Regions from separate parts of the Citrobacter sp. RHB25-C09 genome, predicted to be linked through region 2. Evidence: predicted binding sites of a transcription regulator. Region 2 holds the regulator's gene; the other holds the start of a gene.
What was found. The regulator PurR, encoded in region 2, represses purine synthesis genes. The targets are predictions, from matches to a motif close to CANGCAAACGTTTGCNTG.
Positions count from the first base shown of each region.

Region 1 (7,375 bases), 1.2 Mb from region 2:
GCAAAAGATGGTATGGAGGGAAAACGCTGGGGGCCGGGTGAACTGATGGCGAGCATTGAAGGCTATGCGAATTTTGTCGCGTTGGTCGCACCGGGAAAAGGCATTCCTCTGCAAAAACAAGTCACTGACATCAAGCGCCAGTATGGTTACGCCACCCAGCCGGGACGGATCACCGCGCTAAACAAGAAACTCTTCCGTGCCAAAGCGGCGCGCGGGGAGTCGCCACGCGATAGCTGGTGGCAGGCGCAAGGGCCATCGGCACCAGAGCTGGAACAGACTGCGCTACAGAAGCAGGCATTGCGGCGAGCCGCTTCAGCCGCTGAAGATGTTCCGTCGGCAGCGAAGAACGCGAGTGTGCCTGACGACTTCGCGGAGACACCGCCTGAAAGGCCCAAAAAATCATCGCGGTTGTGGTGGTGGTTCCTGGCATTTGTGGTGTATCTCATTTTCCGCTGGGCTTAGCGGCACGTGTTTCCTGTTGTCGGGAATTTGCGACAATCCGCTATTCAGCGTGTCTCCAAAATGAGACATTTAACCTACTGATTTTTATAAGATTTGAAAATGAGTATTAGAGGTGTTGCTAATAAGCGACACTTAGCCTGGAAATTGTTCAGTGCTTAAGTATCGTAGGTTTTGCTTAAAGTTATTGTGGTTCAATGCGTTAATAAAACGTTTTGAAAGTTGGCATAGATACTGCATAATAATACTCAGTGGCTCATTCACCTTCTTATGTCAGCCCCTTCGGGACGTGCTACATAAACTTCGAATGACGCACAACAAGGTGCCTGCCGTCCAACTTCTGATAACAGCGTAGCTTTATCAACCATCGGGCGAAACGTCGAGTTAGGCACCGCCTTATTCCATAACAAAGCCGGGTTTATCCCGGCTTTGTTGTATCTGACGTTTCCCTCAGTTAGCATCATTCCATTCCTGAACAGTGAGAGTGACGCATTGAAGCGCTGGTCCCTATTTCCCCGATCCCTTCGACAGCTGGTGACGCTGGCATTCTTGTTGATTCTGTTACCGCTCCTGGTACTCGCCTGGCAGGCGTGGCAAAGCCTCAACGCGCTGAGCGCTCAGGCGGCGCTGACTAACCGCACCACGCTTATTGACGCGCGTCGCAGTGAAGCAATGACCAACGCCGCGCTGGAGATGGAGCGCAGCTATCGCCAGTATTGCGTACTTGACGATGCCAGACTGGCGAAGGTCTATCAGAGCCAGCGTAAACGCTACAGCGAGATGCTGGATGCGCATGCCGGCGTCTTACCGGACAATAAGCTTTATCAGGCGTTGCGTCAGGATCTGAACGATCTCACCCAGTTGCAATGTCAGAATAGCGGGCCTGATCCGATCGCCGCAGCGCGACTGGAGGCTTTTGCTCACGCCAACACGGAAATGGTCCAGACAACGCGCACGGTGATTTTCTCTCGCGGGCAGCAGCTACAGCAGGAGATCGCCGAGCGCGGACAGTTCTTCGGCTGGCAGGCGCTGGTGCTGTTCCTTGTCAGTCTGGCGATGGTGCTGCTGTTCACACGTATGATCATCGGGCCGGTAAAAGGCATTGAACGTATGATTAACCGGCTGGGGGAAGGGCGTTCGTTGGGCGATAGCGTGACGTTTACCGGGCCGCGCGAATTGCGTTCCGTAGGACAGCGTATCATCTGGCTGAGCGAGCGCCTCTCATGGCTGGAATCCCAGCGCCATCAATTCTTACGCCATCTTTCCCATGAGTTAAAGACGCCGCTGGCCAGCATGCGAGAAGGCACCGAACTGCTGGCGGATCAGGTTGTCGGACCGCTGACGGCGGAGCAAAAAGAGGTGGTTGGCATTCTGGATAGCAGCAGCCGGAACTTGCAAAAGTTGATTGAGCAACTGCTTGATTACAACCGCAAACTGGCGGACAGCGCGATTGAATTGGAAAGCGTAGAGATTGCTCCCCTGGTCGATATGGTGGTTTCTGCTCACAGTCTCCCTGCTCGCGCTAAAATGATGCATACCGATGTTGAATTGACAGCGGAGCACTGTCTGGCAGAGCCGATGCTGCTGATGAGCGTACTGGACAATCTTTATTCCAATGCGGTGCACTACGGGGCTGAATCCGGTAACATCCGTATTCACAGTCGCCAGCAAGGGGCAACGGTTATCATTGATGTTATTAACACCGGAACACCGATCCCTGAAGCGGAGAGTGCCATGATTTTTGAGCCTTTTTTCCAGGGAAGCCATCAGCGAAAAGGGGCGGTGAAGGGCAGCGGACTGGGACTAAGTATCGCCAGAGACTGTATCCGCCGTATGCAGGGAGAACTGTATCTTGTCGATGAGAATGCACAAGAAGTCTGCTTCCGTATCGCGCTGCCGCTTTCAGCAACAAGAAACGATTAAATAATACTAAGACTGGTGAATATGCCTCAGTTTTTTGTCCACATTTTTCAACGTTCTTTTCTCCGGCAGGCGATCCTTGCGGGTTGCCCCTGTCTGGTATTGCTGGGCTGCGTTCCCCATGCAGTAAAGCCTGCGTCTGATGACGTCACGCAGGAAAAGATCCCGACCTATCAACTGGCGGATTATCTTTCTGTCGACTGTAGCGATATCTGGTCGTTGCAGGGGAAAACCACAGAAACCAATCCGCTCTACTGGCTACGCGCGATCGACTGTGCCGATCGTCTGTTACCTGAACAGTCGCGCAATGAAGCCCGCGCGTTGAGCGCTCCAGGCTGGCAGAACGCCCTGAAGCGCGGAATTTTATTGGCGAATGCCAAAATCACGCCGCTTGAGCGTCGCGATAACGTCTCGCAACTGGATGCGCAAAGCACTCAAATTCCGCCGCAGGTGCGCCCCCTCTATCAGCTCTGGCGCGACGGGCAGACGATGCAATTACAGCTATCGGAAGAGCGTCAGCGCTACAGTAAACTGCAACAAACGACGGACGGCGATCTCGATACGCTGCGTCAGCAGCACCAGCATCTGCAAAATCAGCTCGATCTAACCACCCGTAAGCTGGAAAACCTGACCGATATTGAGCGTCAGCTTTCCACCCGTAAGCCCTCGGGAAACTTCAACCCGGAGGCGACACAGAATAGTGACAAGCCTGACGGTAAAGCATCCGAGCCAGCACAAGATGAGGTAACGCCATAATGAGTCGCAAACCGGCACATTTGTTGCTCGTGGATGATGATCCTGGTCTGCTGAAGCTGCTTGGTATGCGGTTGACCAGCGAAGGGTACAGCGTGGCAACGGCGGAAAGCGGGGCCGAAGGGCTGCGGGTGTTGAACCGCGAAAAAATCGATCTGGTCATAAGCGACCTGCGGATGGATGAAATGGACGGTATGCAACTGTTCAGTGAAATCCAGAAGGTTCAACCGGGAATGCCGGTGATCATTCTAACCGCACACGGTTCGATTCCGGACGCGGTCGCCGCAACGCAGAAAGGGGTATTTAGCTTTCTGACCAAACCGGTCGACAAGGACGCGCTGTATCAGGCGATTGACGGAGCCCTGGAACAGTCTGCCCCCGCGACCGACGAGCGCTGGCGCGAGTCTATCGTCACGCGAAGCCCATTGATGCTGCGTCTGCTTGAGCAGGCGCGGATGGTCGCTCAGTCCGACGTCAGCGTCTTGATCAACGGACAGAGCGGAACCGGGAAGGAGATTTTTGCGCAGGCGATTCACAATGCCAGCCCGCGCGGAAATCATCCATTTATCGCCATTAACTGCGGCGCGTTACCGGAGCAATTACTGGAATCCGAGCTGTTCGGGCATGCGCGCGGGGCGTTTACTGGCGCGGTGAGTAACCGAGAGGGGCTGTTTCAGGCCGCAGAGGGCGGGACCCTGTTTCTCGATGAAATCGGTGACATGCCCGCGCCGCTACAGGTCAAACTGCTGCGCGTATTGCAGGAACGCAAGGTCCGGCCGCTTGGCAGTAACCGCGATATCGACATTGACGTGCGCATTATCTCGGCGACCCACCGCGATCTACCAAAAGCGATGGCGCGCGGCGAGTTTCGCGAGGATTTATACTATCGTCTGAATGTGGTGAGTCTGAAGATCCCGGCGCTGTCCGAGCGTACTGAGGATATCCCCCTGCTGGCGAATCACTTACTGCGCCAGTCAGCTGAACGTCATAAGCCGTTTGTCCGCGCGTTCTCAACGGACGCGATGAAGCGCCTGATGACCGCAAGCTGGCCAGGCAACGTGCGGCAACTGGTGAACGTGATAGAGCAATGCGTCGCGCTAACCACCTCGCCGGTGATCAGCGATGCGCTGGTCGAGCAGGCGCTGGAAGGCGAAAACACTGCGCTGCCCACCTTTGTTGAAGCCCGTAATCAATTTGAGTTGAATTACCTGCGTAAATTGCTGCAAATCACCCGTGGCAATGTCACCCACGCGGCGAGAATGGCGGGGCGCAACCGGACGGAGTTTTATAAACTCTTGTCGCGACACGAGCTGGATGCAAACGATTTCAAAGATTAACGCAACAAGATATGTTACGTTTAGCGGATTAAAAGACAGGCGACCTTTTCAAGGAACAGCATGAAAAAGATTGATGCGATTATTAAACCCTTCAAGCTTGACGATGTGCGTGAAGCGCTGGCAGAAGTGGGTATTACCGGCATGACAGTGACCGAAGTGAAAGGCTTTGGCCGTCAGAAAGGCCACACTGAACTGTACCGTGGTGCGGAATACATGGTGGATTTTCTGCCGAAGGTGAAAATTGAAATCGTCGTGCCTGACGATATTGTCGATACCTGCGTGGATACCATTATCCGCACGGCGCAGACGGGCAAAATCGGCGACGGCAAAATTTTTGTGTTCGACGTAGCGCGCGTAGTCCGTATCCGTACTGGCGAAGAAGACGACGCAGCCATTTAAGCCGCGTCACTCTGTTGGCCTGATAAGCGCTGCGCCATCAGGCACTGCAATTGCCGGATGGCGGCCTGACCGCCTTATCCGGCCTACAAATAACAGGCTCTTACAGCACCTTATGTGGGCCGAAGCATTCGTAATGAATGTTTTCGTTGTTCACGCCCAGCTCAACCAGTTGCTTCGCGGCAAACTGCATAAACCCGACCGGACCGCACAGGTAGAACTGCATATGTGGAGCGCTAATCGCCGCTTGCATCGCCGTCAGGTCCATCAAACCTTCGCTATTAAACGCACCGTTGGCGCGATCCGCTTCGTTCGGCACGCGATACCAGGTATGGGCGGTAAAGTTGGGCAGCGTTTTACCCAACTCGCTGACTTCATCGGCAAACGCATGAACGTCACCGTTTTCGGCTGCGTGGAACCAGTTAACCTGCGCGGTATGGTTCGCTTTGGCCAGCGTATCAAGCATTGCCAGCATCGGCGTTTGGCCAACGCCTGCGGAAATCAGTGAAACAGGGGTATCCTGCGCAACGGTCATAAAGAAGTCGCCCGCCGGAGCCGCTAAATGCACCACGTCACCGACATTTGCGTGGTTATGCAGCCAGTTAGAAACTTGACCGCCATCTTCGCGCTTAACGGCAATACGGTAACCCTTGCCATCCGGTTTACGCGTCAGTGAGTACTGACGAATTTCCTGATGCGGGAACCCTTCCGGCTTCAGCCAGACGCCCAGGTACTGGCCTGGCTGATATTCCGCGACGGCACCGCCGTCAACCGGTTCAAATTCAAAGCTGGTGATTAAGGCGCTGCGCGGGGTTTTGGCTACGATGCGGAATGGACGCGTACCTTCCCAGCCGCCAGTTTTACTGGCATTTTCGCTGTAGATCTGGGCCTCACGGTTAATAAATACATTTGCCAGAACACCATAGGCTTTTCCCCACGCGTCCAGAACTTCCTGACCCGGATTAAACATTTCGTCCAGCGTTGCTAACAGGTGCGTACCGACGATGTTGTACTGTTCAGGTTTGATCTGAAAGCTGGTGTGTTTCTGGGCGATTTTTTCCACTGCTGGCAGCAGCGCCGGCAGGTTTTCGAGATTGCTGGCATAGGCGGCAATCGCATTAAACAACGCTTCACGCTGATCGCCATTACGCTGGTTACTCATATTAAAAATTTCTTTGAGTTCAGGGTTATGAGCAAACATGCGATCGTAAAAATGGGCGGTCAGTTTCGGACCAGTTTCAACCAGCAGGGGAATCGTGGCCTTTACAGTAGCGATGGTTTGAGCGTCAAGCATACGGTCTTCCTTTATGTAAAACTTTAATAATGTATTTTAAATGCATCTTATAAAAAATATCCCTGCTTTGTAAATGGTTCTTTGTCATTTTGCGTTTCAAAAGTTACAACGTGAAAAATCTGCATCACAAAGCTGAAAAGAATTCCAATGAATTTCGTAAGGCCTTCATTCCGCAAAGCCTTATGTGGCATGAAGGTAATCGTTTGCGTAAATTCCTTTGTCAAGACCTGTTATCACAGAATGATTCAGTTATACTGTTGCCCGTTGTCCAATTGGACCGCCTTTTAAGGCCAAAATTTTATCGTTAGCTGAGTCAGGAGATGCGGATGTTAAAGCGTGAAATGAACATTGCCGATTATGATGCCGAACTGTGGCAGGCTATGGAGCAAGAAAAAGTACGTCAGGAAGAGCACATCGAACTGATCGCCTCCGAAAACTACACCAGCCCGCGCGTGATGCAGGCGCAGGGCTCTCAGCTGACCAACAAATACGCTGAAGGTTACCCGGGCAAGCGCTACTACGGCGGTTGCGAATACGTTGATATCGTTGAACAACTGGCTATCGACCGTGCTAAAGCGCTGTTTGGTGCGGACTATGCTAACGTTCAGCCGCACTCCGGCTCCCAGGCTAACTTCGCGGTCTACACCGCGCTGCTGCAACCGGGCGATACCGTTCTGGGTATGAACCTGGCGCAAGGCGGTCACCTGACTCACGGTTCTCCGGTTAACTTCTCCGGTAAACTGTATAACATCATCCCTTACGGTATCGATGAGTCCGGCAAAATTGACTATGACGAAATGGCGACGCTGGCGCAGACTCACAAGCCGAAGATGATCATCGGCGGCTTCTCCGCTTACTCCGGTATTGTTGACTGGGCTAAAATGCGTGAAATCGCAGACAGCATCGGTGCGTACCTGTTCGTGGATATGGCGCACGTTGCAGGTCTTATCGCCGCTGACGTCTACCCGAACCCGGTTCCGCATGCCCACGTTGTGACCACGACTACCCACAAAACCCTGGCGGGTCCGCGCGGTGGTCTGATCCTGGCCAAAGGCGGCGATGAAGAGCTGTATAAAAAACTGAACTCTGCGGTATTCCCAAGCGCCCAGGGCGGCCCGCTGATGCATGTGATTGCCGGTAAAGCGGTAGCACTGAAAGAAGCGATGGAGCCAGAGTTCAAAGTCTACCAGCAGCAGGTTGCGAAAAACGCCAAAGC
Region 1 covers NZ_CP057483.1:3,222,381-3,229,755, reverse strand. Annotated here, with positions in the region: gene HVY19_RS15180 (reverse transcriptase family protein) at 1-462, shown strand, start outside; gene qseE (two component system sensor histidine kinase QseE/GlrK) at 952-2,382, shown strand; gene qseG (two-component system QseEF-associated lipoprotein QseG) at 2,404-3,135, shown strand; gene glrR (two-component system response regulator GlrR) at 3,135-4,469, shown strand; gene glnB (nitrogen regulatory protein P-II) at 4,530-4,868, shown strand; gene hmpA (NO-inducible flavohemoprotein) at 4,969-6,159, opposite strand; gene glyA (serine hydroxymethyltransferase) at 6,486-7,375, shown strand, end outside.
Region 1: a site for PurR is predicted at 6,352-6,369, ahead of glyA (serine hydroxymethyltransferase). Genes of this name have one in related genera too.

Region 2 (10,266 bases):
ACAGTGCCAGCCCTGCGACAATCGCCCCCATGACCGGGACAAAGCTATAGCCTAATCCGCCGGAGATCACCGCCCCGCCTGCTGCTGCACCTAACGCATTTCCCAGGTTAAATGCGCCTATGTTCACAGAGGAAGAAAGACCAGGCGCTTCGTGTGCGACACGCATGACTCGCATCTGAAGCGGCGGCACGACGGCAAATGTTGCCGCGCCCCAAACCACCATACTGACGGCCGCCCCCCACTCACTCTTCGCGAGAAACGGTATTGCCAGCATGATCACCATCAGAAGCAACAGAAAGCCCTTCAATGTACCATTAACCGAACGGTCGGCCAGTTTCCCGCCAAGATAATTACCGATTGAAAAACCCACACCAATCAGGACGAGCATTCCGGTGACAAACGCAGGGGTTGCGTTGGTAATACTGTGCAGCACAGGTGCGATATAGGTGTAAAGTGTGAACATGGCGCCCGCACCCAGCACTGTGGTCATTAAGGCAGACAACACCTGTGGGCGCATTAAAACTGCCAGTTCTTTTTTCACTTCCGGACGCGTGCCCGCTCCGCCTTTCGGCAATGAGAAGAACAGACTCACCATGGAGATAACGCCCAGACCGGCGGTTGCCATAAACGACATGCGCCAGCCGATAGTTTCACCCAGCCAGGTCGCTGCGGGGACGCCACCGATATTGGCGATGGTCAGCCCCATAAACATGGTTGCCACCGCGCTGGCCTGTTTATGTTTCGGGACTACACTCGCAGCAACAACAGAGCCCAGCCCGAAGAACGCGCCGTGGTTAAGGCTGGTCAGAATCCGCGACAGCATCAGCGTGGTGTAATCTGGCGAAATAGCAGAAAGCACATTGCCAAGTGTAAAGATTGCCATCAAAAAGATCAGCGCGTTACGACGTCCACGATGTGAAAGCAGCAGCGTCATCAGCGGCGCGCCGACCATTACTCCAACGGCATAAGCGCTGATCAACATCCCCGCTGCCGGTATTGACACGCCGACGCCATTAGCGATGACGGGCAATAAGCCCATCGGTGAGAATTCTGTAGTTCCTATACCAAACGCACCGATTGCCAGCGCCAGTAACGGATAATTAATTTTCATGTGTTGATTGCTCCGCCTCTTCGCGTTGAAACGCGATGCTCATGTATGAGTGAAAAGCATGACATCAATCACAAAAAAATGAAATTAACAAAAGTACAAAAGACTATTGCAGATTAGATAACAATTCAGACAGGGATATTGGCAGGAAGGTATGAGGGAGCGCATGCTCCCTCTCGGTGAATCAGTGCAGTGCTGCCGTCAAACCACCCGCAACGATCAGGGCCAGAACAATAACTGTGGTCACTACGGAAAACTTAAGATCGGTACTCATCAACTTTTCTCCTTTTTATTCCCACACAAAAAGTGATATAGCGCATTTTTACACACTTCTGAGTAAAAATCTCCCACGATTTAGAGTGATATCTGTTTTTAGCACTTCCCCTTTTCGTTAAGATCAGCCAGAATTCCACGCTTACTAATTTAGCGTACTGGCCATTGACCCCTTCCTGTCGTTCCGTGTCGTTTTCCCGGCGTGCCGCAACCCTGATGTTGCGATCGGGGTGTGTGAAGGCAAACGTTTACTTAACGTAGTTTAACGATCGGGTTAGGGTCTGGAGTGAGATGTAATGGCAACAATTAAAGATGTAGCGAAGCGAGCAAACGTTTCCACTACAACCGTATCACACGTAATTAACAAGACGCGTTTCGTCGCTGAAGAAACACGCAATGCGGTGTGGGCGGCAATCAAAGAATTGCACTATTCCCCCAGCGCCGTTGCCCGTAGCCTGAAGGTGAACCACACCAAGTCTATTGGACTGTTGGCGACCAGTAGCGAAGCTGCGTATTTTGCAGAAATTATTGAAGCCGTGGAAAAAAACTGCTTCCAGAAAGGCTACACCCTGATTCTGGGTAATGCATGGAATAGCCTCGAAAAACAGCAGGCCTATCTCTCAATGATGGCGCAGAAACGCGTCGACGGCCTGCTGGTGATGTGCTCTGAGTACCCGGAGCCCCTGCTTTCCATGCTCGAAGAGTATCGCCATATCCCAATGGTGGTAATGGACTGGGGCGAAGCCAAAGCAGATTTTACCGATACGGTGATTGATAACGCCTTTGAGGGCGGCTATATGGCGGGTCGTTATCTTGTCGATCGCGGTCATCGAGAGATCGGCGTCATTCCGGGGCCGATGGAGCGAAATACCGGTGCCGGACGTCTGGCCGGTTTTATGAAGGCGATGGAAGAAGCACTGATCAAGGTTCCGGAAAACTGGATTGTTCAGGGTGATTTTGAGCCGGAATCCGGTTACCGCGCCATGCAGCAGATCCTGTCGCAGTCGCATCGCCCAACGGCGGTCTTTTGCGGCGGTGATATTATGGCGATGGGCGCGCTTTGCGCTGCGGATGAGATGGGACTGCGCGTGCCGCAGGACATTTCGCTGATCGGTTATGATAATGTGCGTAACGCCCGCTTCTTTACGCCGGCATTAACGACGATCCATCAGCCAAAAGATTCACTGGGTGAAACCGCCTTTAATATGCTGTTAGACCGTATCGTCAACAAACGCGAAGAGTCGCAGTCTATCGAAGTTCATCCGCGCCTCATTGAACGTCGTTCCGTTGCGGATGGTCCGTTCCGCGACTATCGTCGTTAATTCTTTACTGCGGGAGTCTCTTCCGGCTCCCGCAACCACTCTCTGTTCAGCGTTTCGCTGTCTCCCAGATAGTCCAGCAGCCAGGCAAGCGCAGGTGAGGTATCGTTCTGCTGCCATGTCAGGCAGCATGCCGCATCCGGGAACGGATTCTCCAGTTCCAGTGCCACCCACTGTCCGTCATTAAGCCGCGGTTTAGCAAAATGCGTGGGCACCATGCCGATGCACAGCCCGGCAGAAATGCAGGTCGCCGAAGAGTTCCAGTCCGGAACGACCATCCGCCTTTGGTTATCAAGTAGCCAGGTCACGCGTTTTGGCAGGGTACGCGACGTATCCTCCAGCACCAGTGATGGCCAGTTGCGCAGAGTGTCATCACTCAGGGGGCCGCGCATCGCCGCTAAGGGATGCTGCTTTGCTACCACGCAACTCCAGCTCAGCATCCCCATATCACGGAAGGTGTAGCGTCCCCCAACGGGTATCGCCTGCGTTGCACCGATAGCAAGCTCTACCCTGCCATCAGAAAGCGCGTCCCACACACCGTTGAAAACCTCCTGAAAAACCAGTAACTCTACGTCATCAAAATGGCGATAGAAATCAACGATCATTTGCTGGGTGCGTTCCGGGCGAACAATATTGTCCACCGCGATCGGCAATTGCCCGCGCCAGCCGTTAGCAATCTGCTGACACTGTTGCCGTGTGTCCTGCATTTTTTTGATAACAGAACGGCCTTCTTTCAAAAACCACGCGCCAGCGGGCGTTAATACGACATCCCGATGACGCCGCTCAAAAAGCGGGACTGCCAGCCATTCTTCAAGCTGACGCACGGTGTAACTGACCGCAGAAGGAACACGGTGTAACTCTTGCGCCGCTGAACTAAAGCTGCCGTTGCGCGCGACAGCATCGACCACTTCCAGTGCGTATTCTGACCACATAATCTGCCTGCAAAATTTTTGAATGCAATGTCCAAATATTACCGTTTCACAAGCAGAAATACACTCCCTACACTCTGCCGCATTGTCATTAGGTTAATTAAGAGAACATGTATGCAACCTGGAAAAGGGTTTTTAGTGTGGCTGGCAGGACTCAGCGTGTTGGGTTTTCTGGCGACGGATATGTATCTGCCGGCTTTTGCCACCATCCAGTCTGACCTGCAAACCCCAGCCTCCGCGGTCAGTGCCAGCCTGAGCCTGTTCTTAGCCGGCTTTGCGGTGGCGCAACTGCTGTGGGGACCGCTTTCGGACCGCTACGGACGTAAGCCAATTCTCCTGTTGGGCCTGTCGATTTTTGCGGTGGGCAGTTTGGGGATGTTATGGGTTGAAAGCGCAACCGGGCTGCTCGTCCTGCGCTTTATCCAGGCCGTTGGCGTCTGTGCGGCAACGGTTATCTGGCAGGCTCTGGTTACGGATTACTATCCCTCGCAGAAAATTAACCGCATTTTCGCCACGATTATGCCGTTGGTCGGGTTATCTCCAGCCCTGGCACCGCTGCTGGGCAGTTGGATCCTGACCCATTTCTCCTGGCAGGCCATTTTTGCCACGCTGTTCGCTATTACCCTTATTCTGATGCTGCCAGCGTTGCGTCTGAAGCCGTCCAGTAAAGCACGTCATGATAACCACGAGAAACTGACCTTCACCACGCTTCTGCGTTCGAAAACCTACCGGGGCAATGTATTAATTTATGCCGCATGTTCAGCCAGTTTCTTTGCCTGGCTTACCGGTTCGCCGTTTATTCTCAGTGAAATGGGCTACAGCCCCGCGGTAATAGGTCTTAGCTACGTGCCGCAGACCATTGCGTTTTTGATTGGCGGTTACGGCTGTCGCGCCGCCCTGCAAAAATGGCAAGGCAAGCAGTTACTCCCCTGGTTGCTGGTGGTCTATGCGCTAAGCGTTGTTGGCACCTGGGCTGCTGGCTTTATTCACAACGTTTCGCTGACTGAGATTCTGATCCCGTTCTGCGTGATGGCAATTGCCAACGGTGCCATTTATCCCATCGTAGTGGCAGAAGCGCTGCGGCCTTTCCCTCAGGCGACAGGCCGGGCGGCGGCCTTGCAAAACACCCTGCAACTGGGGCTGTGTTTCCTCGCAAGCCTGGTCGTATCCTGGCTTATCAGCACGCCGCTGCTGACAACGACCAGTGTCATGCTGACGACCGTTCTGCTGGCAGGATTGGGTTATAAAATGCGTTCGCTGCCTCAGGCTTGCGAACCGATAAACGACCACGCAGCAGAGATTGCCCATAGCGAATCTCATTGATATCAATGATATTTTATATTGATTAGCCACCTAACAATTTTTGATTGAATCATCAGATTTTGAGGCCTATACTAAATCTCGGTTGTTAAAAATACGAAAATAATTATGTATTAACGGGAACCGGAGCGTTCCCGTTTCACCATGGATGGCCTATTCGGCAAGGTTTCCTCCTTTCCTCTGCTCTACGTCGATTAATAGACTCGCGAAATATTCCGTGAGATTTCTCACAAAGCCTAAAAAGCGTCTACGCTGTTTTAAGGTTCTAATCACCGACCAGTGATGGAGAAACTATGAGCTCATCGTGTATAGAAGAAGTCAGCGTTCCGGATGACGACTGGTACCGGATCACCAACGAATTATTAAGCCGTGCGGGTATCACCATAAACGGTTCCTCTCCCGCAGACATACAGGTTACGAACCCCAAATTTTTCAAACGTGTATTACAAGAGGGGTCACTGGGTCTGGGTGAGAGCTACATGGACGGCTGGTGGGAATGCGAACGACTGGACATCTTTTTCAGTAAGGTTTTACGGGCCGGACTGGAAGGCCAACTACCCCGCCACTTTAAAGATACGCTCCGCATCGCTGGCGCACGCCTGTTCAATTTACAAAGTAAAAAGCGCGCCTGGATAGTTGGTAAAGAACATTACGATCTCGGTAATGACCTTTTCAGTCGTATGCTTGATCCTTATATGCAGTATTCCTGCGCCTACTGGAAAGACACGGACTCGCTCGAGTCAGCACAACGCGAAAAACTGAAACTGATCTGTGAGAAGCTGCATTTGCGGCCTGGTATGCGCGTGCTGGATATCGGCTGCGGCTGGGGCGGTCTGTCACACTATATGGCCAGCCACTATGGGGTTAGCGTCGTAGGCGTGACCATTTCCGCTGAACAGCAAAAAATGGCGCAGGCGCGGTGCGCCGGGCTGGATGTGACGATTCTACTCCAGGATTATCGGGACCTGGATGACCAGTTTGACCGCATTGTCTCGGTGGGTATGTTCGAACATGTCGGACCGAAGAATTATCCAACGTATTTCAACGTGGTCGACCGCAATTTAAAACCTGACGGTCTTTTCCTGCTGCATACTATTGGTTCGAAGAAAACGGATAATAACGTCGACCCGTGGATCAATAAATATATCTTCCCGAATGGCTGCCTTCCCTCTGTGCGCCAAATCGCCAATGCCAGTGAAGCGCATTTTATCATGGAGGACTGGCACAACTTCGGTGCGGATTACGACAAGACTCTGATGGCGTGGCATGAGCGTTTCATCGCCACATGGCCGGAAATCGCGGAACACTATTCTGAACGTTTTAAACGGATGTTCAGCTATTATCTGAATGCCTGCGCCGGTGCGTTCCGGGCCCGTGATATTCAACTCTGGCAGGTGGTTTTCTCTCGCGGCGTTGAAAACGGTTTGCGTGTTCCTCGCTAGTCGTTTTGCCCCCGCTGTTATGCAGGGGCGAAAATTCCCCTAGGCTTCACTCTCGTGTTTCACCACCACCATTTCGCGCGCCGCCAGCACGCGTTCGACCGTGTCCACTACGGCCTGCGTCTGCGGATCAATTTCAATATTGACCCGTGCGCCCAGCTTTTTCTTACCCAGCGTAGTGCGCTCCAGTGTTTCCGGAATGAGATGTACACAGAAACGTGTTGGCGTCACTTCGCCGACAGTTAAGCTAATACCGTCAATGCCAATAAATCCTTTATACAGGATATATTTCATCAACGTGGGATCCTGGATTTTAAACCAGATTTGACGGTTGTTTTCGGAGGTTAAGATCTTCGAAATTTCAGCGGTAGTGATGATATGCCCGGACATCAAGTGTCCGCCAATTTCATCGCTAAATTTGGCTGCACGCTCAACATTAACGCGGTCGCCGACCTTCAACTCACCGAGATTCGTTATTCGCAGTGTCTCTTTCATCAGATCAAAACTGATGAGATTGCCATTTATTTCTGTCACGGTCAGGCAGCAGCCGTTATGCGCCACCGATGCGCCCGTTTCCAGAGCGTCCAGCATGTGTTCAGGTAATTCCACTACATGGGTGCGAAAATTTGGTTTTTCATCAATTGACACCACTTTGGCGGTGCCCTGAACAATACCCGTAAACATAACTGCAACTCCTGAATTCAGTTAATACATTTCTGCCTGCAACAATAACAGTTGGAAAATCAGGTTGCCAGTAAAGCACCCGGTCAAGGTGTTTTTTCACTGGAGAATTATGCATTCCTCGCTACAATAGACTGAAATTTCCCCTGCATCTTCTTCTTGCTGCCACACGTGGCGGCTTTTTTAGTCTCATAAATAAAAACAATTCTATAGGTGTTCACGTGCAGAAGTATATTAGCGAAGCGCGTCAGTTATTGGCTCTGGCAATTCCGGTGATTCTTGCGCAAGTCGCCCAAACCGCAATGGGGTTTGTCGATACGGTTATGGCCGGTGGCTATAGTGCCACCGACATGGCGGCCGTGGCGATCGGCACCTCGATCTGGCTTCCCGCCATTCTGTTCGGACACGGACTGTTGCTGGCGCTCACCCCTGTTATTGCCCAGCTTAATGGTTCCGGCCGACGCGAACGTATTGCCCATCAGGTGCGCCAGGGCTTCTGGCTCGCGGGTATCGTCTCGGTGCTGATTATGGTGGTGTTATGGAATGCGGGTTACATCATCCGTTCAATGCATAACATTGATCCGGCATTGGCAGATAAAGCCGTCGGTTATCTTCGCGCGCTATTGTGGGGCGCGCCAGGCTATCTGTTCTTCCAGGTAGCGCGTAATCAATGTGAAGGGCTGGCAAAAACCAAGCCCGGCATGGTCATGGGCTTTATCGGACTGTTGGTTAACATTCCGGTGAACTATGTGTTTATTTATGGTCACTTCGGGATGCCAGAACTGGGCGGCGTTGGCTGTGGTGTTGCTACCGCTGCCGTGTACTGGGTGATGTTTGGCGCCATGATCTGGTACGTCAAAAATGCGCGTTCAATGCGCGATATCCGTAACGTGCATCGCTTCAGCAAACCGGACAACGAGGTGATGAAGCGTCTTATTCAGTTAGGTTTGCCGATCGCGCTGGCGCTGTTCTTTGAAGTCACGCTATTTGCTGTTGTGGCACTCTTGGTTTCGCCGCTGGGTATTGTCGATGTTGCGGGTCATCAGATTGCCCTGAACTTCAGTTCACTGATGTTTGTGTTACCGATGTCGCTGGCTGCAGCTGTGACCATCCGCGTGGGCTACCGACTGGGACAAGGCTCCACGCTGGATGCGCAGACCGCTGCACGCACTGGTCTGGGAACGGGCGTGTGCATGGCGTGTATCACGGCGATTTTTACCGTATCGTTTCGCGAGCAGATCGCCCTGCTCTACAACGACAATCCGGAAGTGGTTACCCTGGCGGCGCAGCTGATGCTCCTGGCGGCAATTTATCAGATTTCTGACTCTATCCAGGTGATAGGCAGCGGGATTTTGCGTGGTTACAAAGATACGCGCTCTATCTTTTTTATTACCTTTACCGCGTATTGGGTGCTGGGCCTACCCAGCGGTTATATCCTTGCGCTGACCGATCTGGTGGTTGACCGGATGGGCCCGGCAGGTTTCTGGATGGGCTTTATTATCGGCCTGACCTCTGCGGCCATCATGATGATGCTGCGAATGCGTTTCCTGCAACGCCAGCCGTCAGCGGTAATATTGCAACGCGCCGCGCGATAAACCGGCAATAGCCGCCTGCGGGCGGCTATTCTGTCAACATTTTGCGCACTAACTCTGCAATCGAGTGAAATCCGGAAGAAAATTACCATTTCCCTCTTGCCTCATTCCGGCTCTGCCGCTAATATTCGTCCCCGTTGTCACCTACAACGTTGCGTTCATAGCTCAGTTGGTTAGAGCACCACCTTGACATGGTGGGGGTCGTTGGTTCGAGTCCAATTGAACGCACCATTCTGCGTCCGTAGCTCAGTTGGTTAGAGCACCACCTTGACATGGTGGGGGTCGGTGGTTCGAGTCCACTCGGACGCACCAGATTTTCCTGATCTGGTGCTTTTCTTCTTCCTCATTATTTTCTGAACTTCATTTACACTGTTCCCTGCATCTCATTTTCGTTACATTACAGATTCTGCATTCACAGGATCGACTCATCTTTTGAGTTTTAAAACGGAGAATGACTATGCCTAAATTATTACAGCTTCACTTTGCCTTTAACGGTCCGTTTGGTCAGGAAATGGCTGAGCAGCTTCGTGGTCTGGCTGAGTCAATCAACCAGGAACCGGGCTTTTTGTGGAAAGTCTGGACGGAAAGTGAAAAGAATAAAGAGGCGGGGGGAATTTATCTGTTTGAGAGCGAGGAGACGGCGTTTGCCTATCTCGACAAGCATACCGCACGGTTGAAACATCTCGGCGTTGCTGAGGTTGTCGCTAAAATCTTCGACGTTAATACTTCACTAAGCGCCATCAACAAAGCCAAGCTGGATTGATCGTTTGAGTCTGAGGGGGTGATCCCCCTCGTTAGCATGAATTCGGTTTCAGGCAAGTGATATATTTCGCTCCTGAGCATTGAACGATCTCACTGGCATTGTTAGTAATATCCTGCCCTTCAAACGCACCATACATGCGGGCAAATTTTACCGTCGTTAAGCGCTGTAGAATTCTGGCTACGGTTTCAGCTGCCAAGGGCAGCATATTGGGGTAGCTCCACATAAACGACACAGCGTTTGCCCCTGGAGTAATCTGCAAAATATCCCCTGCCAGAATCGTGCCTTCGCCCTCTTCCCAGTGCAATACTGTACCTCCGGCAAAATGGCCTCCCAGACGTAACAGCCTAATACCCGGTAAGAGTGCGTACGTATCCCCTTTCCATAAGTGAATATAGGGACTGTCACGCATTATCCACGCGCGATCGTCGCTATGGAGATAGATCGGCGCATTAAAGGTTTCCGCCCAGTCCTGCATGGTGGTGTAGTAATGTGGATGGGAAATGGCAATGGCGTTAACGCCTCCCAGCGCAGAGACGAGAGATTTCGTGGCGGGATCCAGATTCGCGATACAATCCCAGAGAACATTTCCCGCAGGCGTAACGAGCAAGAAAGCCCTTTGGTTTATTGCGAAAGATGGAACAGTTTTCAGGCTGAACAGTTTCGCCGCGTGCTGCCGCCACTTATTGGAATGACTACGCGTGAGTTCATCAAAATCCATCCATGCCTGCCCGGACACAGGTACATACTGTCGCTCATCCTCACAAATTTTGCACCGCTCAACGTGGCCCTGCCCGCAGTCGTAAGACGTACCGCAGGCTTTACATAGCGTTATCATCGTTATT
Region 2 covers NZ_CP057483.1:2,023,306-2,033,571, reverse strand. Annotated here, with positions in the region: gene HVY19_RS09475 (MFS transporter) at 1-1,111, opposite strand, end outside; gene HVY19_RS09470 (YnhF family membrane protein) at 1,293-1,382, opposite strand; gene purR (HTH-type transcriptional repressor PurR) at 1,678-2,703, shown strand; gene punR (DNA-binding transcriptional activator PunR) at 2,700-3,632, opposite strand; gene punC (purine nucleoside transporter PunC) at 3,744-4,952, shown strand; gene cfa (cyclopropane fatty acyl phospholipid synthase) at 5,243-6,391, shown strand; gene HVY19_RS09445 (riboflavin synthase subunit alpha) at 6,431-7,072, opposite strand; gene mdtK (MdtK family multidrug efflux MATE transporter) at 7,291-8,664, shown strand; tRNA gene HVY19_RS09435 (tRNA-Val) at 8,816-8,892, shown strand; tRNA gene HVY19_RS09430 (tRNA-Val) at 8,897-8,973, shown strand; gene HVY19_RS09425 (monooxygenase) at 9,119-9,424, shown strand; gene HVY19_RS09420 (MBL fold metallo-hydrolase) at 9,456-10,259, opposite strand.